3 regions of the Variovorax sp. 10N432 genome follow, and region 1 is predicted to be linked to each of the others. Evidence: predicted binding sites of a transcription regulator. Region 1 holds the regulator's gene; each other region holds the start of a gene.

Region 1 (4,798 bases):
GCGCAGCGAACTGGCCCGGCTGGCCCAGATCGACTACGACCGCGAAATGGCCTTCATCGCCGAGGCCACGGCGGCGGACGGCCAGCCCGAGACGCTCGGCGTCGCCCGCACCGTCTGCGACCCCGACAACGTCGAAGCAGAGTTCGCGCTGCTTGTGCGCTCCGACCTCAAGGGCGGCGGCCTCGGCCGGATGCTGTTCGAGCAGCTGATCGCGCACGCCCGCAGCCGCGGCACCCGGCGCCTGGTCGGCATGATCCTGCGCGAGAACACCCGCATGCTGAAGCTGTCGCGGGCGCTGGGCTTCGAGCGCGTGCCCAGCCTGGAGGATTCCGCCGACGTGTTGCACGTGGCCCTGAACCTGGAACCGCCGCCGCCCGCCGCCTGAGCGGCACGGGCCCCTCGCTCAGCGGCACCAGGCCTCGACCTGGTGCGCGAGGTCGAGCCAGAGCGCCTGCAGCGCCACCGCCGCGAGCATCGCGCCCGCCAGCCGCGTGCCCCACTGCTGCGACAGGATGCCGGCGCCCGACCGCAGGCGCTGCCACAGCCAGGGCGCCAGCAGCAGCGACAGCGCGCTGCCGGCCGCGAACAGCGCCATGACGGCCGCGCCTTCGAGCACGCCGTTGCCCAGGGCCGCCAGCATCAGCGCCGAGTACAGCAGGCCGCAGGGCAGCGCGACCCAGAGCGCGCCGGCCGCCAGCACGCCGAAGGGGCTGCGGGTCATGGGCTGCAGCCGCGCCGACGCCCAGCGCCCGAAGCGGTGCGCCCAGGCGGGCTGCCGGCCCGAGGCGGCCAGCAGCAGGCCCCACGCCAGCACGAACACATGCAGCAGCAGCCAGGCCGGGCGCAGCGCGCTGACCTGCTGGCCCGCCAGCGCCAGGCCCTGGGCAGCGGCGGCCGCCACCGCCCCGGCGGCCGCATAGCCGGCCACCCGGCCCACGTGGAACAAGGCGCCCGCCGGCAGCGAGCGGCCCGGGGACTGCAGCGCGGCGACGCCGCCCGCCGGTGCCCGCACGATGCGGATCACGCCGGCGCAGGCCGCGCCGCACATCGCGACGCAGTGCGGCCCGCCGGCCAGCCCCATCACGAATGCGGTGGCGAGCAGGGCGGACTGCATGGGGGAGCGTGCGGGCTCATCACACGATGCGCGAGAAGCGCGTGCGGTTGCGGTCAGCCTGCAGGTAGCGGTCGAACACCATGGCGATGGCGCGGACGAAGAACCAGCCCAGCGGCGTGACCTCGAGGTGGCGATCGCCGACCACCACCAGGCCCTGCGCCTCGAGCGGCGCCAGCGCTTCGAGCTCGGCCGCGAAGCAGCGCTCGAAATCGACCAGGTGGGCCGAGCCGATGGTCTCGAAATCGACCCGGCCCTGGCACATGATCGCCATGATCACGGTGCGCCGCAGCACGTCGTCGCGGGTCAGCGCCAGGCCGCGCACCACCGGCAGCCGGCCCTGGTCGAGCAGGTCGTAGTACTCCTCGAGCGTCTTGGCGTTCTGGCTGTAGGTGGCGCCGACCCGGCCGATCGCCGACACGCCCAGCGCCACCAGGTCGCAGTCCGGCTGGGTGCTGTAGCCCTGGAAGTTGCGGTGCAGCCGGCCCTGCCGCTTGGCCACCGCCAGCGCGTCGCCGGGCAGCGCGAAATGGTCCATGCCGATGTAGACGTAGCCGGCCTCGGTGAACGCGGCGATAGAGCGCGACAGCATCTCGACCTTGGCCGCCGCATCGGGCAACGCCTCGGTCGCGATGCGGCGCTGGGCCTTGAAGCGCTCGGGCAGGTGGGCATAGGCATAGAGCGCGATGCGGTCGGGCCGCAGCGCGCAGACCTGGGCCAGCGTGCGGTCGAAGGAGGCCGCGCTCTGGCGCGGCAGCCCGTAGATCAGGTCGACGTTGACCGAATCGAAGCCCAGCCCGCGGGCCGTCGCCATCAGGTCGAACACCTGCCCGGCCGGCTGGATCCGGTGCACCGCCTTCTGCACGTCGGGGTCGAAATCCTGGACGCCGAAGCTCAGCCGGTTGAAGCCCAGCGCGGCCAGGGTCACCAGGCGTTCGCGGTCGACGGTGCGCGGGTCGATCTCGATCGAATGCTCGCCGTCCGGCGACAAGGTGAAGGCCTCGCGCAGCATGCCCATCAGCGTCCGCAGGCCGGCATCGTCGAGAAAGGTCGGCGTGCCGCCGCCGAGATGCAGCTGGCGGACCACGGCGCCGCGGCCGAGCCGCTCGACCTGCAGAGCGATCTCGCGCGCCAGGTAGTCCAGGTACTCGCGCCCCTTGCTCTTGTGGCGGGTCACGATCTTGTTGCAGGCGCAGTAGTAGCAGAGCGATTCGCAGAACGGGATATGCACGTAGAGCGACAGCGCCCGCGCGCTGGCGCCGGTGCTGCCGCGCTGTTCGAGCGTCTGGGCATAGTCCTCGGCCGTGAAGGCGTCGACGAAGCGGTCCGCGGTCGGGTAGGAGGTGTAGCGCGGCCCGGCGCAGTCGAACCGCTGCAGCACGGACGGCGCGGGCACCACGATGGGCGGCGTGAGGGCTGGAGCGGAGACGGGAGGCATCGCGGACGCAGGCATGGGCTTCGGTGTGTCACTATGCCGCCGTCGCGATCCGCAAACCTTGACCTGCATCAAGCATCCGGCCCACCCCCCCACGGACAATCCCCGCATGACCCCGACTGCATCAATGAAGCCCGAAAATATCAAGGTCGCCTGTTCCAACTGCAACCTGCGCGAGCTGTGCATGCCGGTCGGACTGGCGCCCGGGGAGCTGCAGCGCCTCGACGACCTGGTCGCCACGCGGCGCAAGATCAAGCGGCGCGAGACGCTGTTTCGCAATGGTGAGCCCTTCACCTCGCTCTATGCGATCCGCACCGGGGTCTTCAAGACCCGGGTCACCAGCGAGGACGGGCGCGACCAGGTCACGGGCTTCCAGATGGCCGGCGAGATCATCGGCCTCGACGGCATCGTCAACGACCAGCACACCTGCGACGCCGTCGCCCTCGAAGACTCCGAGGTCTGCGTGATGCCCTTCGAGCGCATCGAGGAACTGTCGCGCGAGGTGACGGCGCTGCAGCGCCACGTGCACCAGATCATGAGCCGCGAGATCGTCCGCGAGCATGGCGTGATGCTGCTGCTCGGCAGCATGCGGGCCGAGGAGCGGCTGGCGGCCTTCCTGCTGAACCTGGTGCAGCGGCTGCATGCGCGCGGCTTCTCGCGCTCCGAGCTGGTGCTGCGCATGACGCGCGAGGAAATCGGCAGCTACCTCGGCCTCAAGCTCGAGACCGTGAGCCGGACGATGTCGAAGTTCGCGGCCGACGGCATGGTCGAGGTCGAGCAGCGCAACGTGCGCATCCTCGATCCCGAGGCGCTGCGCCGCATCGTCAATCCGCCGGGCTGTTGAGCTCGGCCGCCGGCCGGGCCAGCAGCAGCGTCAAGGCGCCCGCCGCCGTGGCCAGCAGCCAGAAGGCAAAGAACCCGGCCGTGTAGACCGCCTGGCGAGAGGCGCCCAACGCCTCGCCGCGCCAGTTGAGGTCGCCCGGATCGACCAGTGCGAACACCAGCACCTCGAGCGCGCAGGCCAGCAGGAATGCCGGCCAGAGTATCCACATCCAGCGTTGCGCCTGCATGTTCAGCGCCTCGGCGACGGCACGTCGGCGCTCGGGGTGGCCGCGTGGTTGCGCCCGGCCACCGCCGGCATGAGCTTCTTGTCGGCCAGCGTGCGGTTGATCTCCACGCCCTTGCGGTAGTAGTCCTCGTCGACCACCGGGTCGGGCGTGCGCAGGGCCAGCCACAAGGTGGCGAAACTCGCGATCACCACCAGGCCCGGCCCGCCGATCACCATCCACACCAGCCCGAAGCGCCACCAGGGTGGACAGGGACGCGTCGCTTCGTCATGGCTGCTCTTGTCGGTCATCTTCTGCCTCCTTGGGGCCTGGATTTCATCGCGGGACCAGGAACACGGCCTTCTCGGACACGCTGCCCTGGCCGCCCTCCGCTCGAACGTCGAAATACACCTTGTGGGAACCGGCCGTCGCCGCACCGTAGGGCAGCTGCAGCCGCACCGCCACCCAGCGCGACTGCGCCGGCGCGACCTCGACCACCGGCTCCGAGGACACGTGCAGACCCTCGAGGCCGCTGGCTTCGATCCGGTAGCGCTGCACCTGCTCGGTGGCGTTCATGATCTGCAGGCGGTAGACGTTCTCGAGCTGGCCGCCCTCGACGATGCGGGCCAGCGAGGCGCGGTCGCGCACCACGTCGACCTTCAGCGGCGTGCGCGTCACCAGGCTCGCCAGCAGGCCGATGCACAGCGCGCCGAGCACCGCGGTGTAGACCAGCACCCGCGGCCGCAGAACGCGGCGCAGCACCTGGCGCGGCGTCCAGCGCCCGGCCATGCTGTTCTGCGTGGCGTAGCGGATCAGGCCGCGCGGGGTCGACATCTTGTCCATCACGATGTTGCAGGCATCGACGCACAGGCCGCAGCCGATGCATTCGTACTGCAGCCCCTGGCGGATGTCGATGCCGGTCGGGCAGACCTGGACGCACAGCTTGCAGTCGATGCAATGGCCGAACTCCGATGCGGCAGCGGCCGCCCGACCCTTGGCCGGCACGCCACGCGGTTCGCCGCGTGCCGTGTCGTAGCTCACGATGAGCGTGTCGCGGTCGAACATCGCGCTCTGGAAGCGCGCATAGGGGCACATGTACTTGCACACCTGCTCGCGCATGAAGCCAGCGTTGCCGTAGGTGGCGAAGCCGTAGAACAGCACCCAGAAGACTTCCCAGGAGCCCATCCGGGTCTGCAGGAATTCCAT
Region 2 (4,798 bases), on a different contig from region 1:
TTCAGGAACTTGTTGGAATGCCAGCTCGCCGCCAGCGGGCCGGTCTCGGCCTCGCCGTCGCCGACCACGCAGCAGGCCAGCAGGTCGGGGTTGTCGAAGACGGCGCCGTAGGCGTGCAGCAGCGAGTACCCCAGTTCGCCGCCTTCGTGGAGGGAGCCCGGGGTTTCCGGACCTGCATGGCTCGATATGCCGCCCGGAAACGAGAACTGCGTGAACAGCCGCCGCAAGCCGTCGGCGTCGCGACCGATGGCCGGATACACCTCGCTGTAGGTCCCTTCGAGCCAGCTGTTGGCCACCACGCCGGGCCCGCCGTGCCCGGGGCCGGCAATGAAGATCGCGTCGAGATCCCTCGCCTTGATCGCGCGGTTCATGTGGGCGTAGATGAAGTTCAGCCCTGGCGTCGTGCCCCAGTGGCCGAGCAGGCGCGGCTTGATGTGCGCCAACGACAGCGGCTCGCTCAGCAACGGGTTGCCGGTCAGGTAGATCTGCCCGGCCGAGATGTAGTTCGCGGCGCGCCACCAGGCGTCGAGCAGGGCGAAGTCCTCGGGCTGCGAACGCGGATGGGCGGGAAGCGTCATGGTCGCGCTCGCTTCAATGCGACATCAGCACGGGCAGGGTCATCGATCGCAGCAGCGACCGGGTGGCGCCGCCGAGCACCCACTCGCGCGCCCGGCTGTGGCCGTAGCAGCCCATCACGAGCAGGTCCGCGCTCATGTCGGCGGCTGCCGAGAGAAGCTTCTCGCCGGCCTCGCCCTCCTCCGGGCCGCCCGAGTGCACCTCTGTTTCGACCCCCTGCGCCTTGAGATAGGCATGCAGGCTCCGCAAGGAGGCATCGGCATCCTCGCCATAGCTGATCGCCTGCACGGCCTGCGCACGAGCGAGCCAGGGCAAGGCGGCGGACACTGCGCGCGCGGCCTCGGCCGTCTCCTTCCACCCGATCAGCACCCGCCGGCCGATCGTGCCGACCGGCCCCGCATACGGCACCAGCAGCGCAGGGCGGCCGCTCTCGACCAGCACGCTGGAGACGAAATCCGATGGCAGCTCTCCCGCATTGGGATCATCCGGGTCGGGCTGCCCGAGGATCAGCAGGTCGGCATAGAGGGCCCGACGGGCGAAGGCCCACGGCGCGTCGGCCATCGGCTCGGTCCAGTGCAGGCGCGGCGACCCTGCGGCGGCGCGCGTGAAGGTCGCATGCGCCTTGTCGCGCGAATCCCGATCGAGCGACTGCATGATCGCCACCGCCTCGGCCGCGGCTTCCAGTGCATAGGGATAGCGCAGCAGTGCCGACAGGGTGCACGGCTGGGCGGTCACATCGGCCTCGAAGGCCTCGGCGACCTGACGCGCGAGCTCGACGCGCTCCGCGGTGCGCGGCGAACTGTCGAGATGAAGAAGGATGGACTTGGGTGTCTGCATGAGGCGCTCCGTGGACGGCGGTGAACGAATGACCCAAGTTATCGCGCGCGAGCCCGGCCGCCCTTGCGCGGCGTCAAACCAGGCGCCGACGGCGCGAAGCGACTTTTCCTTGCGTCCGTCTTCCATCCGCCTTGATTCAGCGCAAGTCCGCGGCGACTCGCTGTTTCTATATTGGTGGCTCGATGTACCAAGCGGAGAGGTCGATGAGCAAAGTCCTCGTGGTTTTCTATTCCTACACCGGCACATCGCGCCGGGTGGCCGAGCTCTTGTGCCGCCAGCAAGGCTGGCCCATGGCGGAGATCGTGGACGCGCGGCCTCGCCGAGGCGTGCTCGGCAGCCTGCGCTGCGTGGTCGAATCGCTGTTCAAGCTCCGGCCGGACATCGGCTACGACGGCCCGCTGCCGCGCGACTTCGACGCGGTGGTGCTGGTGTCGCCCATCTGGGCGCTGCAACTGGCCGGGCCGATGCGCAGCTTCGTGGCCAAGCGGCGGGATCACATGCCCGATATGGCCGTGATATCGGTCATGGGAGGCCAGGGCGCGCCCAACGCCGCCGCCGAGATCGCCCAGCGGGTCGGCAAGGCGCCTCTGCTGAGCGCCAGCTTCACCCAGCGCGAGGTCGATGACGGCAGCTACGCCGCCCGGCTGGAGGCCTTCGGTACGGCAGTCAGGGCGGCGAAGGACTCGAAGTCGGTGGTGCGTCCTGCGACCTTGTCGCCGCAGGCGGTCTGAAGCGTGAAGCCCGCTCCCATCGGATGGGGCGCGGCCGCGGTGGGTCTCACCTGCCTGCTGGGTGCCTGCAGCTCCGATCCGGCGATGACGACCGGACCGATCGCGCTGCGTTGGCGCTCGACCCCTTCGTTCTCGTCCCTCGTGGCGAGCCGCAGCGCCAGCGTCGTCGAGATCAGCACGCTCCGGATCGGGCGCGATGAAAGCCCCGGAGACGGCGAGCTCGAGTTCGCTCCGGAGAGCGACTTCGCCGACAGGCTCGCCTGGCCGCTTCCCACGAGCGCGCGCATCAGCCAGATTCGCGATCTCGCGTCCGGCGTCATCCTCAGCAGCGACGGCGTGATCCTGACCAGCGCCCACGTGATCGCCGGCGTCGACGAAGCCCAGGTGCGGCTCGACGACGGAAGGCGCTTCCAGGCCCGGGTGCTCGGCACCGACCCGCGTTCGGACGTCGGCTTGCTGGTCATCGAAGCGACCGGCCTGACGCCGGCAGCCCTCGGGGACTCCTCGCGACTCGCGCCCGGCGACTGGGTCGCGGCGATCGGAGCGCCCTTCGGTTTCCAGGGCAGCGTGACAGCCGGCGTGGTGAGCGCCGTGAACCGCCTCATCGGCGGCGCCGGGGAAATCCCTTTCATCCAGACGGACGTGGCCATCAATCCCGGCAGTTCGGGCAGTCCGCTCTTCAACAGCCGCGGCGAAGTGGTCGCCATCAACTCGTTGATCTACAGCGGCAGCGGCGGCTACATGGGCTTGTCCTTCGCGGTGCCGATCAACCTGGCGGCCGAGGTCGCCAAGCAGCTGCGGGCAAACGGGGAAGTCCGGCGGGCGGAGATGGGCGCCGAATTCCAGGAAGTCACGCCGGCGCTGGCGCGTTCCTTCGGCCTTGCCGGGAAACCGTTCGGAGCGCTGGTGGTGCGGATCGACGGCGCCGGTCCCGCCGCCCGCGCCGGCCTGCGCCGAGGCGATGTCGTCACGGCGTACGACGGCGTGGCCATCGGGCACTTCACCGATCTGTTGCAGCGGGTCGCCAAGGACCGCCCCGGCAGCCGGGTCGATCTCGACGTCTGGCGGCATGGCGCCAGGCAGACGATTTCGGTGACGCTCGCCCAGCATCGAGCGCAAAGAACCGCGCTGCCCTCCGGGCTCGCGCCGGATTGGGGTGACGGCGTCGGGCTGACCTTGGGCGAACTGAGCCCCGCGCAATACCGCCAGCTGGGCGTCGAGGGCGGCCTGATGGTGCGCGACGCCGCCGGGCTGGCACGCAGCGAGGGCATTCGTGCGGGCGACCTCATCGTGGCGGTCAACGACGCGCCGATGAACCGCGTCGCGGACTTCAGCCGCACCCTGTCGAACACACCGCCCGGCCAGACCCTCGCCCTGCTCGTCATGCGCGATCGGCGGCTGGCCTATGTGGCGGTTCAACTGCCTGTGGCACCGGCCATGCCATAGCGCGGCATTCAATGCGCCATCAGGATCGGCACATCCATGCGCTCGAAGACCCCTCGCGTCACACTGCCCAGCACCAGCTCGCGGATGCGGGTGTGGCCGTAGCCGCCCATCACGACCAATCCCGCTTGCTTCTGCGCGGCATGCGACAGCAGCGCATCGGCGAGTCCCTCGGAAGCCACATGCTGGACGGCCTTCGCCTCGATGCCGTGTCGCCGGAGCCAGGCAAGGATCTGAGGGATCCGCAGGTCGCTGTCGTCGACCGGCGCGGCGCCTGCGCGCCACGACACCAGCGCAACGCTGGCGGCCTTCGAGAGCAGCGGCAGCGCATCGCGCAATGCGATGGCGGCCTCGCGGCTGCCGTCCCACGCCACCAGCACGTTCTTGCCGAGTTCGCGAGCGCACTTCGCGCGAGGCAGCACCAGCACCGGGCGGCCCGCATGCAGGACGACCTGCTCCGGCAGGTCGCGGGCCGTCGTCGTGTCCGTGTCGCCAGGCTGGGACTGGCCGACGACGACCAGGTCGCTGGTGCGTCCGTGCAGGACGACCGCATCGACCGAGGGTTGATCCACCAGGCGAACCTCGGACGATATCGACGGCGCACCCTCGATCAGCTTCCTGAAGGTGTGGGCGATGCCTTCGGCGCGCACCCGCAGGAAGTCGGCCGACGCGGCGATGAAATCGGTGTCCTTTCCCGCAATGGCCTCGGCGGGAATGACGCCGTCGTAGAGACCGGTGGGCACCAGGCCGATCAGATGGCTGCCGTGCTGCCTGGCCAGGGTCGCAGCGATACCCACACGAGCGGCACAGTGCTCCGAATAGTCAAGATGGACCAGGATCGTTCCGAGTTTCATGACGGTTCCAGGCGAATGGAGACGAATGGCGATCTTCGGGCGTGCCGCGACCGGACACCTTGATTTCCATCAAGGGCGCCGCGCCGGACTGGCACTTGATCCAGCGCAAGTCCCCAGGGGCCCGCATTCCCTACAGTGAAGCGTCCATCGACGAAGGAGTCTTCATGAAGTCCGATGCCATGCTGCGAAGCGATATCGTCGCCGAGCTGAACTTCGATCCTGCGATCACGATGAATGCCACCGACATCGGCGTGGTCGTCAAGGATGCCGTCGTCACGCTGAGCGGGCATGCGTCCAGCCATTCGCAGAAGCATGCCATCGAGCGGGCCGTGCAGCGGGTCAAGGGCGTCAAGGCGC
Region 3 (4,798 bases), on a different contig from region 1:
CGTCGGCTTCCAGCACCAGCGTGGGGATCGGAACGTCGAAGCGTTCGCCGCGCTCGGTGACGAAGAAGAAGCTGCCGTGCATGGTACCGCTGGGGGCCTGCAGCCGGCAGCCGCTGGTGTAGCGGAACGATTCCCCTGGCGCCAGCAGGGGCTGCTGGCCGATGACGCCGAGGCCGTCGACCTCCTGCGTGTGGCCGGAGGCGTCGGCGAAGATCCAGTGGCGCGCGATCAGCTGCGCCGCCACCGGGCCGTTGTTGGTGACCGTCACGGCGTAGGCGAAGGTGTGGACCCGGTCCTCGGGCGAGGACTGGTCTGGCAGGTAGCGTGGCTCGACCTGGACACTGATCGGTAGCGTGGACATCGCAGGGATAGTAACGGAAGGCTCCTGTGGCGCTGCAAGCCGCCGCCCCTGCTGCGACAATCCGGACTCATGAGCAGCCCCTTCAGAATCGCCCCATCCATCCTCTCGGCCGACTTCGCCCGCCTTGGCGACGAGGTGCGCGACGTCATCGCCGCTGGCGCCGACTGGATCCATTTCGACGTGATGGACAACCACTACGTGCCGAACCTGACCTTCGGGCCGATGGTCTGCCAGGCGCTCAAGCCGCATGCGAAGACGCCCGACGGCCAGCCGGTGCCGATCGACGTCCACCTGATGATCCAGCCGGTGGACGCCCTGGCCGCGGCCTTCGCGCAGGCCGGCGCCGACTACATCAGCTTCCATCCCGACGCCTCGCCGCACGTGCACCGCAGCATCCAGGCGATCAAGGCGGCGGGCTGCAAGGCCGGTCTGGTGTTCAACCCGGGCCTGGGCCTGGAAGCGCTCGACTGGGTGATCGACGACATCGACCTGATCCTGATCATGAGCGTGAACCCCGGCTTCGGCGGCCAGAGCTTCATCGATTCCGCCCTGCGGAAGATCGAGCACGCGCGCAAGCGCATCGACGCGACCGGTCGCGACATCCGGCTCGAAGTCGATGGCGGCATCAAGGCCGACAACATCGCGCAGGTGGCGAGCGCGGGCGCCGACACTTTCGTGGCGGGCAGCGCGATCTTCAATGCCAAGGACTATGCGGGCGTGGTGCGGGCGATGCGCGATCAACTCGCCACCGCCGTCAAGGCTTGAGCTTGTCGTTGTAGACCCGGTCGGTCACCGGGCCCTTGTCGGTGTCGACCAGGCCGCGCTCGAGGTCCTCGTGCGCCTGGCGGCCGACGCGCGGCGGGGCGCCGTCGGCGCTTTTCTGGCTGTCGGACGACTGGTCGTGCTCGTGCGGCAGGCGCGGCGCCGATTCGCCCTCCTGCTCGACCTGGGTATTGCCTCCTCCCGCATCCTTCGAACCCTGGGCATCGGTCTTCGCGGGATTGTTCTTCGTGGCCATCGCTTGCTCCTGTCTGGTGCCTGCGTTTGTCTCACGCTACGGGGGAGAACGCGGTAGGACCGGCCTACGCGGGCCTGTAGGATGGGCAGCGAAATGACCGCTTCCACCGACCTCCTTCGCATCCATGGCTACGCCAGCCTGCAGCCGGGGCCGCGGCTGATCGTCCTCGGCGGGGTGCACGGCGACGAGACCTGCGGCACCGCCGGCATCGAGCGCGTCGTGGCCGCGCTGGATGACGGTTCGCTCCAGCTTCTGCGCGGCCAGCTGACCCTGGTGCCGGTCGCCAATCCGCTGGCGCGGCGGCTGCTGCGGCGCGAGGGCGAGCGCAACCTCAACCGCCTGTTCCGTCCGACCACGCCGGGCGCCGAGCCGGCCGACTACGAGGCCCGCATCACCGACCTGCTGTGCCCGCTGCTCGATCGCCACGAAGTGCTGCTCGACCTGCATTCGTTCCAGAGCGAGGGCGAGGCCTTCGCGATGATCGGGCCGCGCGACAACCAAGGGCCGCTCGAGCCGTTCGCGCGCGCCTTCGAGGAAGGGCAGCTGGCGCTGCACCTCGGCACGCCCCGGGTGGTCGAGGGCTGGCTCGACATCTATGCGGCCGGGCTGGCGCAGCGCGGGCAGGCCGCCGACGAGGCGGCGCTGGCCTTCGGCTGGGGCACCAACGAATACATGCGCAGCCGCGGCGGCTACGGCGTGACGCTCGAATGCGGCCAGCACCAGGACCCGGCGGCGCCCGACGTGGCCCGGCGGGCGATCCTTTCGACCTTGCGGCTGCTGGGCATGATCGAGCCCGACCCGGCGGCGGCGCCTCCGCGGGCGCCTTCGCTGCTGCGGCTGGTCAGCGTGGTGGACCGGCTGCACGCCGAAGACCAGTTCGTCCGCGAGTGGGCCACCTTCGACCCCGTGGCGCGGGGCGAGCCGATCGGCGTGCGCGAGGACGGCAGCATGCTGCACGCCGAACGCGACGGGTTCATCGTGTTCCCGAATGCCGAGGCCTTGCCGGGGACCGAGTGGTTCTATTTCGCGGTCGAGAGCGACCGCGACCTGACCCGGCCCGCGCCAGCCCTCAGCCGCGCTTCGTCGCGATGAGCGGCTTGACGTCCGGCGCCGCCACGCGCGGCCGCTCGGGCTCGACCGCGGTCAGGGCCGCCACTTCCTGCATGCTGGCCAGGCTGCGCAAGGTCAGCGCCTGGTAGGTGCGGGTGCCTTCGAGCTTCCAGGCCACTTCCTGGTCGCTGAGGGCGCGCATCACCTTGGCCGGCATGCCGGCGGCCAGCGAGCGCGGCGGGATCTTGCGGCCGGCCGGCACGAAGGCGCAGGCGGCGACGATCGAGGCCTCGCCGATCTCCGCCTCGTCCATCACCACCGCGTTCATGCCCACCAGCGCATCGCGCCGCACGATGCAGCTGTGCAGCACCGCGCCGTGGCCGATGTGGCCGTTTTCCTCGACCACCGTGTCCTGCGCCGGGAAGCCGTGGACCACGCAGGTGTCCTGCACGTTCGAGCCGCGCTCCAGGACGATGCGGCCGAAATCGCCGCGCAGCACGGCGCAGGGCCCGACATAGCAGTCGGGGCCGACGATCACGTCGCCGATCAGGACCGCGGTGGGGTGCACGTAGGCGCTCGGGTCGATGACCGGCACCACGCCTTCGATGGAATAACAAGGCATCGCGAATCTCCGTTGTTTGAATGAGGAACAGGCCCTAAGGGTTATCCCTTGGCACTTTTGACTTGCGTCAATCTTTTTCCGATCCTATGATTAACCGACCGGTCGGTCAACGATACTTTGACGCCGGTCAAGACCCCCAGCCCCACGCCAAGAACCCAGACAGGAGACACAGCTTGTCCGACTCCCTCGTCCTCGCGACCCAGCAGGGTCCGGTCCTGACGCTGACCTTGAACCGGCCCGCCGCCCTCAACAGCTTCACCGAAGGCATGCACCAGGCACTGCGCGCGGGGCTCGACGCCGCTGCCGCCAACCCCGAAGTGCGCTGCGTGGTGCTGACCGGCGCCGGCCGCGGCTTCTGTGCCGGCCAGGACCTGGCCGACCCGATGGTCGCGCCCGCAGCGCCGGGCGAGCCGCCCAAGGACCTCGCGCTGGCAATCAACACGCTCTACAAGCCGCTGGTGCAGCGCCTCAAGTCGATGCCGGTGCCGGTGATCGCCGCGGTCAACGGCGTGGCGGCAGGCGCGGGCGCCAACCTGGCGCTGAACTGCGACTTCGTGCTGGCCGGGCAGTCGGCCAGCTTCATCCAGGCTTTCGCCAAGATCGGGCTGGTGCCCGACACCGGCGGCACTTGGCTGCTGCCGCGCATCGTCGGCCGCGCCCGTGCGCTGGGCCTGGCGATGCTGGGCGACAAGCTGCCCGCGGCCGAGGCCGAGCGCATCGGCCTGATCTGGAAATGCGTGGACGACGCTGCCCTGGCCGACGAATCCGCCAAGCTCGCCCAGCGGCTGGCCGCGATGCCCGCGAAGGCGCTGGCCGCGACCCGCGCCGCGATCGACGGCGCGCAGGCGCTCACGCTCGACCAGGCGCTCGACATGGAAGCCGCGCTGCAGTCGCAGCTCGGCAGCGCCCACGACTACCTCGAGGGCGTGGCCGCCTTCGGCGCCAAGCGCGCCCCCGTCTTCACCGACCGATGAACGCAAGCCCCACAGACATGCCCGACACCTCCGACCGCACCCCCCAGCAGACCGCCGAACGGGTCCGCGAGCGCATGTACGCCAACGATCCCGCCGTGCGCGGCCTGGGCATCGACGTGACCGAGGTCGCGCCGGGCCAGGCCACGGTCACGATGACGGTGCAGGGCCACATGCTCAACGGCCACGCCACCTGCCACGGCGGCTTCCTGGCGGCGCTGGCCGACACCGCCTTTGCCTACGCCTGCAACTCGTACAACGAACTGACGGTGGCTTCGGGCTTCTCGATCGACCTGGTGGCGCCGGCGCGCGAGGGCGACGTGCTCACGGCCCGCAGCTTCGAGCTGTCGAAGGCCGGCCGCACCGGCGTCTACGACAGCGAGATCACCAACCAGCACGGCGAGCGCATCGCGATGTTCCGCGGCCGCTCCTACACCATCAAGGGCAAGCCGGCGGTCGCTGACTGACACGCCGCCGACCGAACCGCCAGAGGAGACACCACATGCCCGTCAAGCAACCCCAGCCCGGCGACCTCGACGCCATCGAGACCGCCAGCCGCGACGAGATCCAGGCGCTGCAGCTCCAGCGCCTGCGCTGGACCCTGCAGCACGCCTACGACAACGTGCCGCACTACCGCCAGGCCTTCGATGCCAAGGGCGTTCATCCGTCCGACCTGAAGCAGCTGAGCGACCTCGCGAAGTTTCCGTTCACGGCCAAGAAGGACCTGCGCGACAACTACCCCTTCGGCATGTTCGCGGTGCCGCGCGAGCAGGTGG

What was found. The regulator FNR, encoded in region 1, switches genes on or off when oxygen is low (the NO sensors DNR and NnrR bind a similar motif). The targets are predictions, from matches to a motif close to TTGATNNNNATCAA.
Region 2: AC1DF3_RS32160 (universal stress protein) is a predicted target of FNR. The motif match lies at 1,545-1,558, and genes of this name have one in related genera.
Region 3: AC1DF3_RS12410 (phenylacetic acid degradation protein PaaY) is a predicted target of FNR. The motif match lies at 3,109-3,122, and genes of this name have one in related genera.

The regions. Positions count from the first base shown of each region.
Region 1 covers NZ_JBFTHX010000002.1:100,416-105,213, reverse strand. The annotation lists gene AC1DF3_RS02745 (bifunctional acetate--CoA ligase family protein/GNAT family N-acetyltransferase) at 1-385, shown strand, start outside; gene AC1DF3_RS02740 (sulfite exporter TauE/SafE family protein) at 404-1,114, opposite strand; gene hemN (oxygen-independent coproporphyrinogen III oxidase) at 1,134-2,549, opposite strand; gene fnr (fumarate/nitrate reduction transcriptional regulator Fnr) at 2,674-3,390, shown strand; gene AC1DF3_RS02725 (hypothetical protein) at 3,371-3,616, opposite strand; gene AC1DF3_RS02720 (FixH family protein) at 3,619-3,903, opposite strand; gene ccoG (cytochrome c oxidase accessory protein CcoG) at 3,929-4,798, opposite strand, start outside.
Region 2 covers NZ_JBFTHX010000047.1:28,574-33,371, forward strand. The annotation lists gene AC1DF3_RS32155 (phosphoketolase family protein) at 1-578, opposite strand, end outside; gene AC1DF3_RS32160 (universal stress protein) at 592-1,413, opposite strand; gene AC1DF3_RS32165 (flavodoxin family protein) at 1,617-2,144, shown strand; gene AC1DF3_RS32170 (trypsin-like peptidase domain-containing protein) at 2,148-3,590, shown strand; gene AC1DF3_RS32175 (universal stress protein) at 3,599-4,441, opposite strand; gene AC1DF3_RS32180 (BON domain-containing protein) at 4,606-4,798, shown strand, end outside.
Region 3 covers NZ_JBFTHX010000008.1:181,144-185,941, forward strand. The annotation lists gene apaG (Co2+/Mg2+ efflux protein ApaG) at 1-361, opposite strand, end outside; gene rpe (ribulose-phosphate 3-epimerase) at 431-1,126, shown strand; gene AC1DF3_RS12400 (hypothetical protein) at 1,116-1,379, opposite strand; gene AC1DF3_RS12405 (succinylglutamate desuccinylase/aspartoacylase family protein) at 1,461-2,471, shown strand; gene AC1DF3_RS12410 (phenylacetic acid degradation protein PaaY) at 2,449-3,051, opposite strand; gene AC1DF3_RS12415 (enoyl-CoA hydratase-related protein) at 3,225-4,025, shown strand; gene paaI (hydroxyphenylacetyl-CoA thioesterase PaaI) at 4,043-4,489, shown strand; gene paaK (phenylacetate--CoA ligase PaaK) at 4,525-4,798, shown strand, end outside.